4 regions of the uncultured Rossellomorea sp. genome follow, and region 1 is predicted to be linked to each of the others. Evidence: riboswitches for the same ligand, from Rfam matches in the RefSeq annotation. Region 1 holds a riboswitch; each other region holds the start of a gene.

Region 1 (4,898 bases):
AATGCTAAATTAGAAGAAAAGTATCCTGGCATCAGCCGCGGAGTCTTTATCAAAACAAGAGCAGAAGGTAACGGGGTTTACAATCAGGACCTAACTGAGAGAGCCATGCTTCTTGAGTTTGGCGGAGTGGAAAATAATTTAGTAGAATTGTATAACTCAACAGAAGCATTTGCGGAGATCTTTGCAGAATATTACAAGAAGGATGCTGTCGAGGTGAATGCACAATAAGTAATGGGGGAGAAAGGACGTGTACCATGTGGTGGACGTCTTTTTTTTCAGTTCCGGAGGAGAGTGGTTTCCGTAACTGTGACAATCATGAAATTGAGTTCTTCCTCCAACGATATCCCAAATAAAACATCCCGACTACCACCGAACCTCCTAACAAAATAGCCTTCCCCTTATCCGCACCCAACACATTCACCACCACGAATGCCTCAATCAACAACGAAGGAATCTTGCCGACGGAACTGATCACAGAAAAAACCACAATTGGAATAGAGCTAAAGGCAGCCGCAACGGTTACCACACTTGAAGGCACAAATGGGACCATGCGAAATAAGATTAGAAGTATGATCCATTCGGTACCTGAGGCCTCTTTTAATTTGAGAAAATAATTGTTCGAAAGTATCTGATCAATACGAGCAAACTTAATTCCTTTTCGATATAAATAAAAACTAACAATGGCTCCTAATGATTCACCAAGGGTGGAAATTCCGATTCCAGGCCACAACCCGAATACGGAAATGTTAAAGGCCGTCAAGAAGACACTCGGTAGAAAACCAAGGATACTGATGACAACATTAATGAAAATACTGATAAAAAAGAGAGACCAATTATCGAGGCCGATGAATTCGTTCATAAAATGCTGCAGATTGAGGGACATATGTATATTCCTTTGTAAGAGATTAGACTAACCTTGAAAGATATATGAAATCCGGGGGAGGTGGAAACTATATGATATAAATTAAATAGTATCATACATGAATTTCATCCAGAACAATCCTTTGTCATTTTAGAAAAGGACTGATCACTTGTCAATGTAGCGTGCGAAAATGAGTGCAGGTAACATGTTTACGACCATTGGCATACATGCACAGATATATGCTTTAAGTGTCCGGGTTAATGCAGAAAGTTAGCTTAAATTCCTAAATATAGGAAAGTAAGGAAGCCCCAATCCACTTCCATGGATGGGGGCTTTTTTAGCTGGTTAACTTCGCACAGTTTTTCCATTTAATCGATCCTACATCGCTGTGCGGATGGCTTTCCTGCTGAATGTATTTAAATTCGTCCTCTAATTCCTGCAGCGTCAACTCGAATAATTGTTTGTGGCCTTTTTTGAAAATGTTATGGATAATCAATTTGTTAATTAATTCATTTCGTCGATTATGAATCGCTTCTTGTAGGATTTCTCCCATTGTGATCACTCCTCTTATAATGTGTCCGAATTGAGGAAGGGTCATTGAAAAAAGCCCGCTTCCCATTAGATAAGAAGAAGGCTTTATGTAACAAAACTTCAACTCATCTTCCAAGCAAATTGCTTGTGGAATTAGCACAGTGTTCTATGATGTAGAATCTGTTGCTGAGGCATCATCGGGCCAGTCCCTCTGCCTCTCTGGATAAGTGATTATATAGTTGTCATGAATTACATCTATTATATAGGTGAGTATTCATAGTTGTCAACTTGGTATTTATATAAAGTGGTGCATCATTAGAGGTAGAATAGGGTGTTGGAGTAAGTTGAAATAAAAAATTTGAAGTTGAAAAGAAACGGTTTAGCTTGGCAGATTATGCTCCCAAATCAGCCTTCAACCCCTTATTCCCGATACTTTTTCCCAATTCAGACACAGATTTTTTTTCTAATCAACAAAAAACATGATAATCTGTATACATAAACGCAATTATTGGAGTGAATCGTATGAAGACAGTGGTTGTCGTAGGTGGAGGAATTACAGGATTAACAACGCTGTACCATCTTCAAAAAATGTCCAAAGAACGAGAAATAGATATCAAGTTAATACTAATCGAGCGTAATCAGCAGCTCGGCGGCAAAATTAGAAGTGTAAGAGAAGCGGAATTCATTATGGAAGCAGGAGCCGATTCCATCGTGGCCCGTAATGAAGGGGTTCTCCCTCTCATTAATGAGCTTCATCTTCAAGATGAACTTGTCTATAATGAAACAGGCACATCTTACATATATACCAATGGAGAATTGCATAAGATTCCACATGACACGATTTTCGGAATTCCTATGAGCGTTGAGTCCCTTCAAAATAGCAGCTTGGTGTCAGAAAAAGGTAAGAATGCAGCACTTAAAGATCTTGAAACTGAAAACACACAATTTACAAAAGAAAGTTCAATCGGTGAATTTTTAGAAGCATTCCTAGGTAAAGAACTGGTAGAGAATCAAGTTGCCCCAGTATTATCAGGCGTCTATTCTGGAAATTTGCATAAACTTACTTTGGCTTCGACACTCCCATACTTACTTGATTATAAAAATGAATACGGCAGTATTATTAAAGGTTTATCTAAAAACAAACAAAAATTCCAAGGTCCATCCAATAAAAAGTTCATATCGTTTAAAAATGGTTTATCAACCATCATTGAACGTTTAGAAGAAAAATGTTCCAGTGCGACAATCATAAAGGGAGTGGAAACTACTAAGCTCCAAAAAACAGGAGACAAATATGAGCTGACTCTCAGTGGTCAAGGGAGCATTCAAGCGGATTATGCAATATTCGCAACACCTCATGATGTAGCCCAAAAGATTCTGACTCATGAAAAACTTGATCCTGATTTCAATAAACTGAAAAACTCTTCACTGATTTCGATCTACCTCGGATTTAATATACCGGCTGAGGAACTTCCTGCTGATGGCACAGGATTCATCGTCTCCAAAGGCAACGAAGTGAAATGTGATGCCTGCACATGGACGAGTCGGAAGTGGAAGCACACGTCCAATGACCAAAATCTTTTATTGCGACTTTTTTATAAAAGCACAAATCCTCATTATAAAGTGTTGAAAGAATTTAGCGAGGCAGAACTGGTTCGCACGGCACTTGACGATATCAGAAAAAGTGTCGGCATAGACGGAGACCCGATTTCTGTCGAAGTGACAAATTGGAAAGACCTTATGCCTAACTATCATCTTGAGCATAGTCAGTCTGTTCAATCGTTAGATAAAAATCTCGCAACCGAACTACCACGAGTGAAGCTGGCTGGAGCTTCGTATTTCGGAGTGGGCATTGGTGCGTGTATTCAAAACGGTAAGAAAACTGCAGAAAGTATTATAGATGAGTTAGAGGAGAACGTTTGAGGAAGATAAATAATAAAAGAAAAGAGTTTGGAATTTACCAAGCTCTTTTCCTTTATATTTGCACGAGTTATGAAATCATTCTTCATTCTCCATTTTCTTATTGAAATATTCAACTGTCCTGGATCAGTTTATTCTCCTTCTCATTTCTTCATAAATACCTTTGATAAATCTGTTCAATTTTTCTCGTCATAACTTGACTGGTTAAGTGTTGACGAGCATAGGATTCAGCAGCGTTAGCAAAACGGTCACGTTCTTCCTTATTTGTAATGAAACGCTTTATCGCATGTGCAAGTTGTTCGACGTTACCAGGTTCACAAAGGATGCCTGTTTCTTCATGCTGAACCATTTCCGGAAGTCCGCCACATGTGGTGGAGATGACCGCTTGCCGGGAAAACATCGCTTCCATGACGGATAAGGGAAAGTTGTCATTCACAGTTGCTAACACATAGATGTCCGACATGGAAAGAATAGAGGGTATATCGTGACGTTTTCCAAAAAAGATTACGTTATTTAGCTTAAGTTCTTCCGCCTGTTTTATCAGTCTATCCTTCATGACACCATCTCCGACAATCCATACTTCTACATTAGTCAGGTGTTCACGAAGCTTGGACAATGCTTCTAAGAGAAATCCATGACCTTTACGAGGGGACAGTCGGGAGACACATGTTAGGATAATGTTTTCATGATTTTTATGAGGAAGTGGTTCAAAATCGATGCCCGTATGAACGGTGGTCATCCTTTCATCTTTTGCACCGAAATCCATTAAGTTAGGCCGGAAGGAATCTGAGATCATCACGATTTCAGTACTTGCTTCAATACCTACTTTCTCAAGTTCAGTAAAATAGACTTCTTCGATGGATCCTATCTGTATTTTATTGAATTTTAAGCGGCTTTTCGTAAAGAACCCATGTGGCGTAAAGAGTAATGGTTTTTGATACATTTGGTTCAAATGGCCGAGAATGAAGATAGCAAATAGGTCTTGAGCGTGAATGATGTCATACTGCTGGAGATTTTTTTCTTTAAGAAACAGTTCGAATACATGAAGAAAACTGAGATTTTTGACGATTTTTTCATTGGCGATTCCATAGCGGCCGAGCATAAAGGTACGTGCTTCAGAGGCAGCTTGAGGAATCCATTCATCAAGCTGTTCTGAAGTCATGTGGTTAGGCGCTAGTACATCTACACTATGACCGAGCTCTTCAAATCCGTTTTTTATAGAGGTGATGTAATGAGACAATCCACCTGTATGAGGATATTGAAAAAATGTGACGTATAAAATTTTCATCGGCTTTAAATCGTCACCTGTTGTTTTCTGACAGAATGGTTGTAGAGTGAGAGACTCTTCAAAGTCTCCTTTCACTCCATAATACTGATCCATTATGGCCAGAAGAGAGGGGTGAATGTTGAGAGCGGGCATTCGACTCAAATTTTCTCATCCTTTCTTCTATTTATAGATTCCCAGTTCACTTCCCCAGGTTGATATTTTCTCTAAATGGTAAGGGAGAAGCTCACCGCCTCGATTGTCAAAGATACGTCTAAGCTGAGTGTGTAATCCTTTTTCGAGAGTTCGTTGAAGGTACGCCAT
Region 2 (4,898 bases), on a different contig from region 1:
GTCTCTTCAACAGCACTTTGATCTGGGGAAAGGAAATCGTCTTAAAGCAGTGGATGATATCTCTTTCTTTATTCTGGAAGGGGAGACTCTTGGTCTTGTAGGAGAATCAGGCTCTGGAAAATCCACAACGGGGAGAGCGATTCTTCGCCTTCATGAACCTACTGCAGGTGACGTCTATTATCAAGGAATGTCCGTGAACAGAATGAATAAAAGAGAAATGAAGGCGATGCGCCGCCATATGCAAATGATCTTTCAGGATCCATATGCTTCCCTTAATCCAAGATTCAAAGTACTTGATATTATTGGCCATGCGCTGGATATCCACGGTCTTTATAAGACTAAGAAGGAACGGAAAGATCGGGTAGAGGAACTATTGGAAATGGTAGGACTGAGTGCCTCCCATGCAAAGCGTTATCCACATGAATTCTCTGGGGGACAAAGGCAGAGGATCGGAATCGCCCGTGCATTAGCCGTAGAGCCGAAATTCATCGTATGCGATGAGCCGTTATCAGCTCTCGATGTTTCGATTCAATCGCAAATTGTAGACCTATTAGAGGATCTGCAGCAACGCCTCGGACTTACCTATTTATTTATTGCCCATGATCTCTCAATGGTCAAGCATATTAGTGACCGGGTTGCTGTAATGTACGCAGGAAAAATTGTAGAGCTGGCTGACAGCGAAGAGTTATACTCCAATCCTAAGCACCCGTACACCAAATCATTGCTTTCTGCCATCCCAATCCCCGATCCAAAGATCGAGAAGCAAAAAGAACGTGTCTTACTAGAGGAGCAAACGGATGAAGACAAATATCAGTTAGAGAATTCCGAGCTGGTAGAAGTCTCAAAAGGTCATTGGGTTGCCACTCCGGTGAAAGTAAGTGTATAAGGCTCATAAAGAAAGCTCAGCCAAGAGGATGGCTGAGCTTTCTTTTATGTGAGTCGTTATGATTGAAAGTGGATCGATTGAAGTCCACAATGTGGATGTTGGGTATGAATTTCTTTTTCGTAATACTCCAGAAGTTGTGAATGAGATAATCGGTGCAGGTCCTTTTTTATTTCTGGCAAGGCAGCTTCGAGAATATGAAGAATTACTTTTCTTTGATTGAGTTGGTTCAGATTGGAAATCATGATCTTCCTCCTTCAAAAAAATCAAGATGATTTAGAAAACAGAGCAAAAAAATAAACCATAGGCATTGTGGGGTGCCTTTGGTTTTCCAATGAGCATAGGGGATATGGAAGGGATTTAATTTATCTTAATTCAGATAAAGTTTACCTGTCAAGTAGGAATTATTTTGTCTGACACGCATATAATGCTTGAAAAGGTGTTGACATTGAAAGAATATTAAGATAAATTATGTTTTAACATATCCTTATGAAGAGCCGGGGGAAGAAACTGGTCTGATGATCCCGCAGCAACCTCTATGTATTGAAGGTGCTAAGTCCAGCAGGCAAATTGCCTGGAAGATAAGGAAGAGCTGAATGAATCAACCATTCCTCTCCTTATTGGGAGAGGTTTTTTAATGGAATAATGCTTGAGCTGATTGGAAAACCAAAGGCTCTAAACCTAATACAGGTTTAGTGCCTTTTTTTTAGGTTTAATTCCGAGTATTCCAATATAAATAATAGATCAGAAAGAGGGAACGAAATGAGAAAATTAATCATCTTTGCACTTGTAGGTTTCTTTGCACAGTTAGTGGATGGATCACTGGGTATGGCGTTTGGTTTAACATCATCTTCACTTTTATTAGCTTACGGAGTTGCCCCTGCTGTCGCTTCAGCCTCCATTCATATGTCTGAAATTGCGACAACGGCAGCTTCAGGAATATCACATTTTAAATTTGGGAATGTCAATAAACGAATGGCGGTGTTGTTATTAATCCCGGGTGCCATAAGTGCCTTTATTGGTGCAGCATTTCTCAGTAATATTCCAGGGGGATTGATCAAGCCATATATTTCTACTTTTCTATTGATTTTAGGTATATATATTTTCATTCGATTTCTATTTTTCTCACAATCAGGCTCAAGGAGACAAGAAGTTGGCAAAAAGACAATCCTGACCAAAAAGCGATTCCTCTTTCCTTTGGGTGCCGTTGCTGGATTCTTTGATGCAATCGGAGGCGGGGGATGGGGGCCGATCAATACACCGGTATTATTGGCAAACAAGAATGCAACACCAAGAGAAGTAGTCGGGACCGTTGATACAAGTGAGTTTGTCGTCACGATAGCTGCCACTTTAGGATTCGTCATCTTTCTCGGCTGGGAACAATTCAACTGGTTCTGGGTAAGTGCCTTTGTCATTGGTGGCGTACTTGCTGCTCCCCTTGCTGCATGGCTGGTTCGGATCCTGCAACCTTATTTGCTGGGAGTATTAGTAGGTGGATTCATTGTATTGACCAACTTAAACACATTATTAAAAGCTGGAGAAGTGAGTCCTGGATTATCAACAGCAGCATATGTATTGGTGGTTTTAGGCTGGATATCCGGAATCATCTATAGTCTGGTGAAGAATGGAAAAAAACAAGGTCTCCACCAAGACCATGACCAGGCTACTCTTTCTCATTAATATTTAATGGAGGGGCGGAGATGTCCAAACATTTGCGGGAATCTGTAAGGGGAAGAAGGCGGTTCTTAATCAATGAATTGATCAAACTCCACCAATCAGATATGGAGATCCGCAAACACATAGTTGTTGGATGTCTAGAGAGAAAAATTGTATCAACGAGAACAAGAAAGGACAACATGGACTGTCCGTTTTATTACCACTTTTAATAATCATTATCACTGTCGCCATTGCGTGCCTGTTTCACATTAGCCTGGTGTATTTCTCCGCAGTAAATGGGGAGGGAAAATGCACCCTTTGAATTTCATAAAGGGCATTGCTCCAGCCGGACTAATCGCATTTACCACTGTCAGCAGCTCAGCAACCCTTCCTGTCGCCATCCGGAATACAAGGGAGAAAACCTGAATGTTTCTAAAGAAGTAAGCAGCTTTGTCTTACCGCTGGGTTCTACCATTAATATGAATGGGGCTACGATTTATCAAGGTGTTGCCGTTTTCTTCATTGCCCAGTTTTATGGAGTGGATTTGTCTTTAGCTCAAATATTGAACGTTATTGGGGTAGCGATACTTGCCTCTATCGGGGCTGAAGGGGTACCGGGTGCAGGTCTGATTATGCTGACGATTGTACTGAGCTCAGTAAATCTCCCATTGGAGGGCATCGGATTAGTTGCAGCCGTCGACAGAATTCTTGATATGTTCAGAACATCTACAAATGTAATTGGGGATGCATCTGCAGCTGTAGTGATTGAAGAATCTGAAAAGAAAAAGCGTGCAGCAGAACAAAATACGAAGAGATATATTTCAGCTTGAAAAATCCGGGATTGAAACGCCCTTAGAACGAAGAGGTGAACCATGGAAAAGCATGTAACCATCCAATGGAGAGATTTGAATCTCTCGGCAGCTATCCATTATCCACCATCCTATTTAGAAGGTGGGAAGTCTACTTATCCCGTCATCATTATTTGCCATGGATTTATCGGTACAAAGATGGGGGTTAACCGCTTGTTTGTTAATGCCTCAAGAGAGCTTTCACAAAATGAATATGTAATCGTCAGATTTGATTATTCTGGTTGTGGTGAAAGTGAAGGATATTATGGAAGAAATAAAATAGAAGATTTGATCGATCAGACCGTTCACGTAATTGATTATGTTCAAACATTACCCTGTATTGATCGGAACAATGTCCTTCTCATCGGCCATAGCTTAGGTGGCGCGGTCGCTTTACTGACCGCGGTAAAAGACGAACGAGTGAGGAACCTGGTGCTATGGTCGGCAGTGGGGACTCCTTATCAAGATATCATGAATATTATTGGAATAGAGAATGCTACTGAAATGGATATAAATAAAGAAGTGGAATTTCAAGGATATCTGCTCAGAAAAGAATTCTTCCAATCTTTACAGCGCTATGAGCCAATTAAGTGCGCCATGCGTTTTAAAGGGAATGTATTGGTCGTCCATGGGGATGAAGATGAGGAAATAGATGTGAATCATTGTATTCATTATGATGCTTCATTTTCTAGAAGACGAGTGGGAAGTTGTGAAAAACGCATTATTAAAGGAGCGTGTCATACCTATTCGTCAAATATAGTCTTCAACGAGTTAATCAAGACGACAGGGGAGTGGGTTCAAAAAACACCAAAGTAAAACGCAGAATAATGCTTTGTGTGTAAATGCATCCATAAAAATATAAAAGTAAAAAATTCTCACAATAATCAATCTATAAACCGCTCTCAAAATTATTCTCAAATAATTTTGAGAGTTATTTTTTTGAGATGTGAGAAATTCTTTCCAACATTGTTACCGTTCTGTGAATAAACTTCGACGAAATTTCGAAAATCTGTTTAAAGTTAAGTGAAACAAGGGTACCTTTTAATAGAATTTGATAGTATAGGCTACAGTGATAAATCCGACATAAAGGAAGGTGATTTCCCCTATGTTCAATAAATTCAAGCCATACTTGATTGTCTTGATCAGTCTGGTTTCATTATTTTTCATCATTATATTCAGTTCGGGAAGTGAAATGATCATTCTCGATCCGAAAGGGCCGGTAGGGGCCGTTCAGAAAGATCTCATCATGCTGTCAATCTACTATATGCTTGGCATCATGGTTGTCGTTCTTTCCTTCTTTACTGTTATTCTCCTAAAATATCGCAGCAGTAAAAAGGATAGCGATTACAAGCCCGAAATGCACGGGAGTACGAAATTAGAAATAATATGGACGCTTATTCCAGTTTTGATTGTTATTGCCTTGTCTATCCCAAATACAAAGGCATTATATGAATTAAAGGAAGCTCCAAAAGCAACTGCTCATAAAGATCCGATTGTGATCCATGCGACTG
Region 3 (4,898 bases), on a different contig from region 1:
ATCAATCCCCTTATCACTCACCAAATATAGGATAGTGCGATTTGGCTGATGTTCATTAAATACTTGAATGATTCTTCCTATGGCTATGTATGGCATTTTCTTTCTCTCCTTATGAGCAGGACGCACTTCCTTTCACCTGCGCCCTGCGTTTTGTAAAGGTGGATCACACGAGCGTACAGCTACACTCGATCATATTTCTCTTCGTTCTCCGTCTATTATCTTTCATTTTTAAGAAGCACTTCTTCACGCACTTGTTCCGCAGCTTCCACCATGGTTTTAAGAGCTAAGACCGTCTCATCGATCCCACGTGTTTTCAAACCACAATCCGGGTTGACCCAGAATAAATGGGGATCCAGCACTTCCAGAGCCCGATGTATATTGCGGATTAATTCTTCACGTTTCGGCACCCGTGGACTATGAATGTCATATACCCCGAGACCAATCCCTTTGTCATACGTATAATCTTCAAAAACATGGATCAACTCCCCATGACTTCTTGATGTTTCAATCGAGATGACATCAGCATCCAGATCACTGATGGCATCTATAATATCTTCAAAATCCGAATAGCACATATGTGTGTGGACCTGGGTTTGCTTCTGTACAGATGAAGTGGCCAATCTGAAGGCATAAACGGCAGCCTTTAGATATTCCTCCCAATTTTCACTCTTTAAAGGCAGACCTTCCCTAAGTGCCGGCTCATCGACTTGTATCATGCGAATCCCATGGGCTTCTAATTCCTCTATCTCTTTTTGGAGAGAAAGTGCGATTTGATTCGATACTTCATATCGTGATATATCATTCCGAATAAATGACCAATTTAGAATCGTGATCGGGCCCGTTAACATCCCTTTAACCGGTTTATCGGTTAATGATTGGGCATATACGGTTTCTTTAACCGTCATCGGTTCTTTAAAATTCACATCACCGTAAATGAGTGGTGGCTTCACACATCTGGAACCGTATGATTGTACCCATCCAAACTTCGTAAATTGAAAACCATCTAATTTCTCACCAAAGAATTCAACCATATCAGTCCGCTCGAATTCCCCATGTACAAACACATCAAGACCTATTTGTTCCTGAATTTCAATCCAGCGTTTTATTTCCGCATGAATATATTGTTGATACTCCCCATCAGAAAGTTCTCCCTTCCTCCATTTCAACCTTTGCCTTCTTACTTCCTGGGTTTGAGGAAAACTTCCTATTGTAGTGGTAGGTAGAAAAGGTAATGAAAAGTACTTCGCCTGTTCCAGTTTACGAATATGGAAAGGATCCTTTCTCCCTACATTATCGGGTTGCAATTCCTCAACCTCTTCCTGCACCTCCCTATTATTGCGCAGGGGTGATTCGTTTAAATTCTTAATCGCCGTTACACTTTGAGCAATCTCATCTTCTATTGTCTCGACTCCCTCACGAATCCCCTTCGTTAAAATTGTGATTTCATGTAATTTCTCATCAGCAAATGATAGAGCGTCAATGAGAGGTGTATCAATTGCTTCTTCATTCTGCAAGGTTACAGGTACATGAAGTAAACTGCATGATGGTTGTATGATCAAGCGATCACTCGGAACATACCCTGCAATGAACGATAGAAGCGAATGGGTATCAGCAAGATTACTTCTCCAAATATTCCTGCCATCAAGAATGCCGGCAGCCAGGAATTTATCTTTAGGAAAACCAAATCTTTTCAGCGCCGCCAAATTCTTACCACGATCATGCATAAAATCTATCCCTATGCCGTCCACTGGGAGTGCTAACACCCGCTGGTACCTTTCCAAACTATCATAATAGGTTTGGAGGATGATCTTTAACCCGGGGCAGGATTCTTTAAGTGTTTGATAGACTTCTTTAAATTGATCCATCTCTTCATCCCCGATGGATGTGCACAAGATCGGTTCATCCATTTGTACCCACTCTACACCCTCTTCCTGTAAATCACGCAATACTTCAGCATAAAGAGGGACAAATTGATCAACGATGGTTTTATAGTCCCCGTTATCATACCCTTTGGACAATTTCACAAATGTGAACGGACCTAAGATAACCGGTTTTCCTTCTATACCCAGTTTTTCTTTTGCCTCCCTAAAAAAATGGAGGGGACGATTTTCCACCAACCGGGGAACGATCCCATCAAGTTCAGGGACGAGATAGTGATAGTTGGTGTTAAACCATTTTGTCATTTCCAGTGCCACCGCGTCCTTTGATCCTCTGGCCATTTCAAAATACGTTTCAAGAGAGACCTTACCCCCACCATAATGAAACCTCTTAGGAACCAAGCCGAACATGACGGCTGTATCAAGCACATGATCATATGAGCTGAAATCTCCAACCGGAATCAAATCAATTCCCTGATCCAGTTGCTTCTTCAAATGGTTGACTCGTATTTCCTCCATTTGTTCTAAGAAGGAATCCTTTTCAATCTTCCCTGCCCAAAATTGTTCCAGCGTCTTTTTCCATTCACGCTTTTCACCGATTCTTGGATATCCTAAATTTGAACTGATCACCTTACTCATTCAATCCTCACTCCTTATACTTGATATGGTTGTCATCAACAAAAAAATCTCCCTTTCAAATGAAAGAGAGATTCATACGCATCACTAACTTGAGTTGAGACAATCTTGTATTCTCAACACGTATTCCTCACCCCTCTCTATATCCACGTAGAGCATAAGCGCATACAACAGGCAGGTCTCCTGACTTAGGTTCACAGCTTCTTATCCCTTCCCATTTCAACAGAAATAGTGGTTGAATGATAAGTCGCTCCCCATTACAGTGGCGGGACCGTGCCGGATTTTCACCGGTCTTCCCTTTTAGCTGAGCATGACTCAGCACCTATTGCATTTGTCTATTTAATTTTTCTTTCATAAAAACGAAAAGCCCTCTCTTGCGAAAGAGAGGGCTTCATGTTTATGAGAATCCTCTCTTATTTTCCAAAGCAAAGTGCTTTGCAGGAATTAGCACCTTTTCAACACATCGGTTGAATGGTTGCCGGGTTTCACAGGGCCAGTCCCTCCACCACTCTCAATAAGAGTTACAAATATATTCATTTACTATTCCGAAATTTGTAATAATCGTAGCACGGTACATATAAGCTGTCAAAAGAAATTTAATTAATACCTTACACGTTTCTAATAATAGGTACTTTCTACATAATGACATTTGATACAAGATCTTGTTACATCCGTTTCATAAAAGACATGTCTGCAGTTTTCCTGAATGCTCTTCACTTCTTTTTCGAGTTGGATGACTCTCTGATTGAGCTTTACGATCTCATTCTTCAATTTCAGTACATGACAAGAAGGTTTATCGATAGATGTTTGATCCATTTTCCACAAACTCCTTCGATTTTTCTTTCAATCCTTTTTCTATTTCCTTATGAGCATCATTCATGCTAGTCTCCTTCATTCCCCTTATGTCATGTGATATTCTCATTGAACAAAATTTCGGGCCACACATTGAACAAAAATGGGCCGTTTTTGCCCCTTCTGCAGGAAGTGTTTCATCATGATACTCCCTTGCACGCTCCGGGTCCAGGGATAAATTAAATTGGTCATTCCATCTAAATTCAAATCGAGCCTTAGAAACGGCATTATCTCTGACTTGTGCCCCTGGATGGCCTTTCGCCAAATCCGCTGCATGTGCTGCGATTTTATAAGCAATGACACCTTCTCTCACATCATCTTTATTCGGTAATCCCAGATGCTCTTTCGGTGTTACATAGCACAGCATGGCTGTCCCAAACCAACCGATCATGGCAGCCCCTATGGCGGAAGTAATGTGATCATACCCCGGTGCAATATCTGTCGTTAATGGCCCCAAGGTATAAAAAGGAGCTTCATGACAGATTTCCATTTGCTTATCCACATTCTCTTTAATCATATGCATCGGTACATGACCAGGGCCTTCAATCATGACTTGTACATCATGCTTCCAAGCAATTTTGGTTAGCTCGCCTAATGTTTCAAGCTCGGCAAACTGTGCTTCATCATTCGCATCAGCAATTGATCCGGGTCTTAAACCATCTCCTAAGGAAACGGAGATATCATAGGCTTTTAAAATCTTACATATATCTTCAAAATGGGAATAAAGAAAGTTCTCTTTATGATGGGCAAGACACCATTGTGCCATGATTGAACCTCCACGGGAAACAATGCCTGTTGTACGATCAGCCGTCAGATGAATATACCTCAATAAAACACCTGCATGAATGGTGAAATAGTCAACACCCTGCTCCGCCTGTTCGATCAATGTATCCCTGTACACACCCCATGTAAGATTCTCAGCAATTCCGTTTACTTTTTCTAGTGCTTGATAGATCGGTACCGTACCAACAGGGACAGGGGAGTTTCGAATGATCCACTCCCTTGTTGTATGAATGTTTTTACCTGTTGATAAGTCCATTATGGTATCGGCACCCCAACGAGTTGCCCACGTCATTTTCTCCACTTCTTCTTCAACGGAAGATGATACAGAAGAGTTTCCGATATTCGCGTTTATTTTCACATGAAAGTGACGACCGATGATCATCGGTTCACATTCAGGATGATTGATATTGGCAGGAATGATGGCCCTGCCCTTTGCTACTTCTTCTCTTACAAATGAAGGATCAACATTTTCCCGGATAGCGATGAACTCCATTTCCGGTGTAATGATTCCTTTTTTTGCATAGTGCATTTGAGTCACATTACGACCCATTTTTGCCCGTATTGGGGTACGTTTGATAGTAGTGAACGCCTCTACGTGTGCATAAGGATCGTCTCCTTTATAGCCGTTATCTTCCGGTTCGATTTCACGTCCCGGGTAAGCGGCGACATCCTGACGTTCCAGGATCCACTCTGTGCGAACGGAAGGTAACCCTTTATGAATATCGACTTGGTAACGCTCATCTGTATAAG
Region 4 (4,898 bases), on a different contig from region 1:
TGGGATCAAAGGCAATGCCGATACAAGAAGCTAGACAAAGCAGAAATGACGCAATGGGAACGAGTGGGTAGAGCGGCGTCCGATAAGCCAGATCTTTCACATCGTTTCCTTCCTTTATATACTGTCTTCGAAATAGAAATTGGGCAGCACTAATGCTCATCCACACGATCACTACCGCAAGGCCTGAGACCGAAACCAATACGATGTAGACCGTTCCCGGTGCAATGATGCTTGAAAGCAAGGCCAGTCCCCCTCCCAGCATGCTGCATACAATCGCATTGAGAGGGACTCCCCTATCAGTCAATTTGGCAAAGATCGGTGAGATGGTTTGCTTATCTGCCAGCGACCATAGCATTCTGGAAGAAGCATACAAACCTGAGTTTGCGGCTGATAAAATGGCCGTTATAATAACAAAATTCATGATATCGGCGGCATATGGGATTCCAATCCGTCCTAGCACCGCTACGAAAGGACTTTCCAATATACCGGCTGACTGGCTCGGTAATAAAGCAGATAATACGACAATCGTCCCTACATAAAAGATGATCAATCTCACAAGCGTGGTGCGGATAGCTTTAGGAATCGATTTTGATGGATTCTCCGTTTCTCCCGCCGCAACCCCGATCAATTCTGTTCCTGAAAAGGCAAAGTTCACGGCAAGCATGGTCATCAAGATGGCAAATGCCCCATTCGGAAACAACCCTGAACTTGTGATATTCGAGAAAAACGGAGCGGGCTCTGATTGACCGAGAGGGATGAACCCGACAATCGCCCCTGCCCCGATCACAATAAACGCAACAATCGAAATCACTTTTACTAAAGAAAACCAAAATTCAGATTCAGCAAAAAACCGCACTGACCATGCATTAAGTCCAAAAATCAACGCAGCAAAGACCGCGCTCCATATCCATACACTAATCGAAGGAAACCAGCGCTGCATCATCAAGCCAGCCGCCGTAAACTCCGACCCCAATGCCACTGTCCATGTCAGCCAATATAACCAGCCCACCGTGTAACCGGTGCCTGGACCAATGAACTTTGCAGCATAACTATGAAAGGATCCCGTCTCCGGCATATGGACAGAAAGCTCGCCTAAGCAAAGCATCACAAGATAAACAACCAGCGCCCCAATCAAATAAGCAAGGATCGTCCCAAACGGTCCAGCCTGATGAATCGTATAACCCGAACTCAAGAATAGCCCGGTTCCGATCACCCCTCCAAGAGACAGCATCACCAAATGCCGTGTCTTCATCTTCCTTTTAAAACTCTGACCTGCGTGTTCCATAAAAAAACACCCTTCCTCCTGAATATATTGTGGAATAAGTGGACAAACAAAAAACGCACCCTGAACGAGTGCGTCACCGACAAATAAAAGATTGCTCCTATCTATCAGGTTTGAATCACCCGCTGGAATTAGCACAGTATCTTCACAGACCTGTTGCTGAGGCTTCAAAGGGCCAGTCCCTCCACCTCTCTGGATAAGAAAATATGTAGATTTTTTAAAACTTTATCAATATATTGGAATAATGTCAAGAACATGAAACAGATGAGCAGCCCAGCCTATCCGAATGTTACTTCGGAAAGAAAAAAGGGAACAACTATACTAAAAAAGGAGAAACTGCCATGCCAGAAGGTCCGGAAATCAGAAGAGCTGCAGATGGAGTAGAGCGCGCTCTTAAAAATAAAAACGTACAAGATGTGTACTTTGCCTTCCCTCATTTAGAAGAGTACGAAGACCTTTTAAAAGGATCGATCGTGACCAGAGTGGATACGAAAGGAAAAGCCATGCTTATCCGCTTTGACAATGGCTACACCATTTATTCACACAATCAACTCTATGGAAAGTGGTACATCAGGAACCTTTACAATTATCCGAAGACAAACCGCCAGCTCAGATTGGCTCTACATAATGAGAAAAAGTCGGCACTTCTTTACAGTGCATCTGATATTGAAGTCCTCCGTGATGAAGAGGTACCTGAGCATCCTTTCGTTGCAAAAGTGGGACCCGATATTTTGAGTGAAGAAGTAACAGCGGACGAGTTGCTCCAAAGAATGAAAGACAAACGATTCTACAAAAGAAAGTGGTCGATTCTTTTATTAGATCAAGGGTTTGTAGCAGGAATCGGGAATTATTTGAGATCTGAGATCATGTTTGCAGCAGGCATCCACCCTTCTCTCCGTCCGATTGACTGTACGAAAGATCAATTGATGAAAACATCAGAGGCAATCATTCATTTAATGATGCAATCCTATAAGACTGGGGGAATTACAAACGATCTTGAACTTGTTGATAAGTTAAAAGCTCAAGGAGAGAAGCGCTCAAAATATCGACATTGGGTATTCAATCGGGAAGGAGCATCATGCTTTATTTGTGGGAGTGAAATTGAGAAGACGGTCGCAGCTTCGAGGCGGTTGTATTTTTGTCCGGTATGTCAGGTTGGGAGATAGGTTCCCTGCACCCCCTCGCCTCCCATGAACAAAGATAACTGTGTTACAGTAAAAAGCTCATCTCATCAGATCTGACAAAATGAGCTCTTCTATTCTACATTCCGTATTTCTCCCGATAATAATCATGCTTCGGCTGAAACAACTCTTCATCGGATTGTCTGACGTCGGAGAAATGATCTACATTATAATGACCATACAAAGCCTTGTTATGGTGCTGGATGATTTGTTCAGCCTTCAACACGGATGAATCCTTCGTTGAGTGACCATCCGATACCAGGGTTACATCCAATCCATTAACCGTTGCATACCGAACAGCGGTGTCGATACAATATTCTGTTTGGCAGCCCATGATGACGACATGTTCAACCTTATTGTCTTTTAAAAAGCTTAATAAAGGCGTACCATAAAACGAATTTGTCGCTAATTTATCATACACAACAGCGTTGTCCGGAACATGGATGTCCCTGTGAACCTGGAATCCGTCACCTTCCCCGCCTCCGACATCCTTATCCCGTATAAAGACGGGATGAGCACCCGCTTCGGCTGCCATTTGGATGACCCGATTGATGGTTTCAATCAGCCTCTCTTTTTGGAATACAGCTTGTTCCCCTTCATTTCCTTCAATTAATTCCTGCTGGGCATCAATCACGAGCAATGCTTGGTTCAATAGAAAAACTCCTTTATCTCCATTTTCTCCTCAACTATCTTTGAATAGTTTCGACTTATCAATGAGAAAGTCCTCTTACACACAAAAAAAACAGGAAACCTTTTGGGCTTCCTGTTACAGGTTCATTCTTCATGTACCGCAATACGTTCGGTAAGGACGAACAGATGGTTCCGGGAGTTTGGTGTACTCGCACTGTTCTGTCGTGTACTGGTAAGGATTCTTAAGGACCTCAAGCAAACGCTCCATTACGCTGTAATCATTGCTTTTCACAGCAGCTTCCAACGCTTCCTCCACACGATGATTCCGGGGAATCACCGACGGATTGCTTTTTCGCATTAACTGATGAGTTGCTTCTTTCGATTCTTTTTGCCTGTTTAGTCTTTCTTCCCAGCGTTCTTTCCATTGAATAAATTCAGTATTTTTAAACAGATCGATTTCTTCCTCATTTGTTAATGAACGGAATGTATTCGTATAGTCGGCACGATTCTCTTTCATTAATCCCAGAAGATCTTTTGCAAGGGATTCGTCCCCTTCTTCTTTGTTGAAAATACCGAGTTTCCCTCTCATTCCGTCGAGCCAGCGAGCTTCATACAGCTTAGGGAATTCCAGCACAGCATCTTGAGCAAGTTTCAGCGACTCTTCTTGTTCATCATGAAGAATCGGCAACAAACTTTCGGCAAATCGGGCAAGGTTCCAACCGGCAATTTGAGGCTGATTGCCATAGGCATAACGTCCCCCGGTATCAATGGAGCTGAATACTGTTGCCGGGTCATACGTATCCATAAAAGCGCATGGTCCATAATCAATGGTCTCTCCGCTGATCGTCATGTTATCTGTGTTCATCACACCATGAATGAACCCGGCCATTTGCCACTTGGCAATAAGTGCAGCCTGGCGCTTGATGACTTCTTTTAACAGGTAAAGATAACGGTTCGGTGCATTCATACCTTCCGGGTAATGACGCTCAACTGCATAATCAGCCAGTGCGCGGAGATCATCTACCGTTCCAAATTTAGAAGCAAACTGAAAAGTACCGACACGAAGATGACTAGCCGCTACGCGGATCAGGATCGCACCCTGCTGTTCCGTTTCCCGATAAATCGGTTCACCCGTAGTCACCACCGCCAAACTCCGGGTAGTCGGAACCCCAAGTCCGTGCATGGCTTCACTGATGATATGCTCCCTGAGCATCGGTCCAAGTCCCGCGCGACCGTCCCCACCTCGGGAATAAGGGGTTCTCCCTCCCCCTTTGAGCTGGATATCAAAACGCTCACCTGATGGGGTGATCTGTTCACCGATCAGGACTGCACGACCGTCTCCCAGCATAGTAAAATGGCCAAACTGATGCCCGGCATAGCTTTGAGCAAGGGGTTCGGCACCTTCCGGAATTCGGTTCCCGGCAAATACCTCTACCTCTTCTCCAAGTTTCCCCGCGTCCAGCCCCAGCGACTCAGCCACTCGTTCATTCAGTACGATCAGCTTTGGAGCTTGAACAGGAGTCGGATCCTGTCTAGTAAAAAAAGAACTTGGAAGTGTGGTATAGCTGTTCTCGAGATTCCAACCTGCTTGATTTCCCATTATCGTCATCTCCTTCTTTTCATAAATAAAACAAAAAACCATAGACCGTCTATGATTTTTGTGTAGTTCCCTTTTATGTCACCATCATTATAACGTTCTTCTCGGCTAATGTCCTATATGGCACCTGCGTATGTATCACTACTGATAGGATTTTCATTGGCATGAATTCCTATACCAAGAATAACATCCAGCAAATTAACATTAT

The links. A riboswitch is a leader RNA that binds a small molecule or an ion and turns the genes downstream of it on or off. The one in region 1 is predicted to bind S-adenosylmethionine.
Region 2: linked by a shared signal. The riboswitch ahead of Q1B03_RS15805 (sulfite exporter TauE/SafE family protein) and the one ahead of Q1B03_RS11225 (Fur-regulated basic protein FbpA) in region 1 are both predicted to bind S-adenosylmethionine.
Region 3: linked by a shared signal. The riboswitch ahead of metE (5-methyltetrahydropteroyltriglutamate--homocysteine S-methyltransferase) and the one ahead of Q1B03_RS11225 (Fur-regulated basic protein FbpA) in region 1 are both predicted to bind S-adenosylmethionine.
Region 4: linked by a shared signal. The riboswitch ahead of mmuP (S-methylmethionine permease) and the one ahead of Q1B03_RS11225 (Fur-regulated basic protein FbpA) in region 1 are both predicted to bind S-adenosylmethionine.

Annotation. Positions count from the first base shown of each region.
Region 1 is NZ_CANKZT010000002.1:869,133-874,030, forward strand. It holds gene Q1B03_RS11215 (stage II sporulation protein P) at 1-228, shown strand, start outside; gene Q1B03_RS11220 (TVP38/TMEM64 family protein) at 314-883, opposite strand; gene Q1B03_RS11225 (Fur-regulated basic protein FbpA) at 1,200-1,415, opposite strand; SAM riboswitch class I at 1,516-1,623, opposite strand; gene Q1B03_RS11230 (protoporphyrinogen oxidase) at 1,916-3,313, shown strand; gene Q1B03_RS11235 (glycosyltransferase family 4 protein) at 3,462-4,730, opposite strand; gene Q1B03_RS11240 (phosphotransferase) at 4,758-4,898, opposite strand, start outside.
Region 2 is NZ_CANKZT010000004.1:266,999-271,896, forward strand. It holds gene Q1B03_RS15795 (ABC transporter ATP-binding protein) at 1-886, shown strand, start outside; gene Q1B03_RS15800 (hypothetical protein) at 943-1,128, opposite strand; SAM riboswitch class I at 1,368-1,471, shown strand; gene Q1B03_RS15805 (sulfite exporter TauE/SafE family protein) at 1,646-2,563, shown strand; gene Q1B03_RS15810 (cation:dicarboxylate symporter family transporter) at 2,849-2,965, shown strand; gene Q1B03_RS15815 (dicarboxylate/amino acid:cation symporter) at 3,013-3,369, shown strand; gene Q1B03_RS15820 (S9 family peptidase) at 3,412-4,203, shown strand; gene qoxA (cytochrome aa3 quinol oxidase subunit II) at 4,493-4,898, shown strand, end outside.
Region 3 is NZ_CANKZT010000001.1:1,293,845-1,298,742, forward strand. It holds gene metE (5-methyltetrahydropteroyltriglutamate--homocysteine S-methyltransferase) at 216-2,516, opposite strand; cobalamin riboswitch at 2,669-2,854, opposite strand; SAM riboswitch class I at 2,924-3,034, opposite strand; gene Q1B03_RS06680 (hypothetical protein) at 3,132-3,329, opposite strand; gene thiC (phosphomethylpyrimidine synthase ThiC) at 3,307-4,898, opposite strand, start outside.
Region 4 is NZ_CANKZT010000008.1:126,640-131,537, reverse strand. It holds gene mmuP (S-methylmethionine permease) at 1-1,285, opposite strand, end outside; SAM riboswitch class I at 1,380-1,485, opposite strand; gene nei (endonuclease VIII) at 1,624-2,448, shown strand; gene Q1B03_RS20205 (isochorismatase family protein) at 2,543-3,115, opposite strand; gene Q1B03_RS20200 (YdiU family protein) at 3,245-4,702, opposite strand.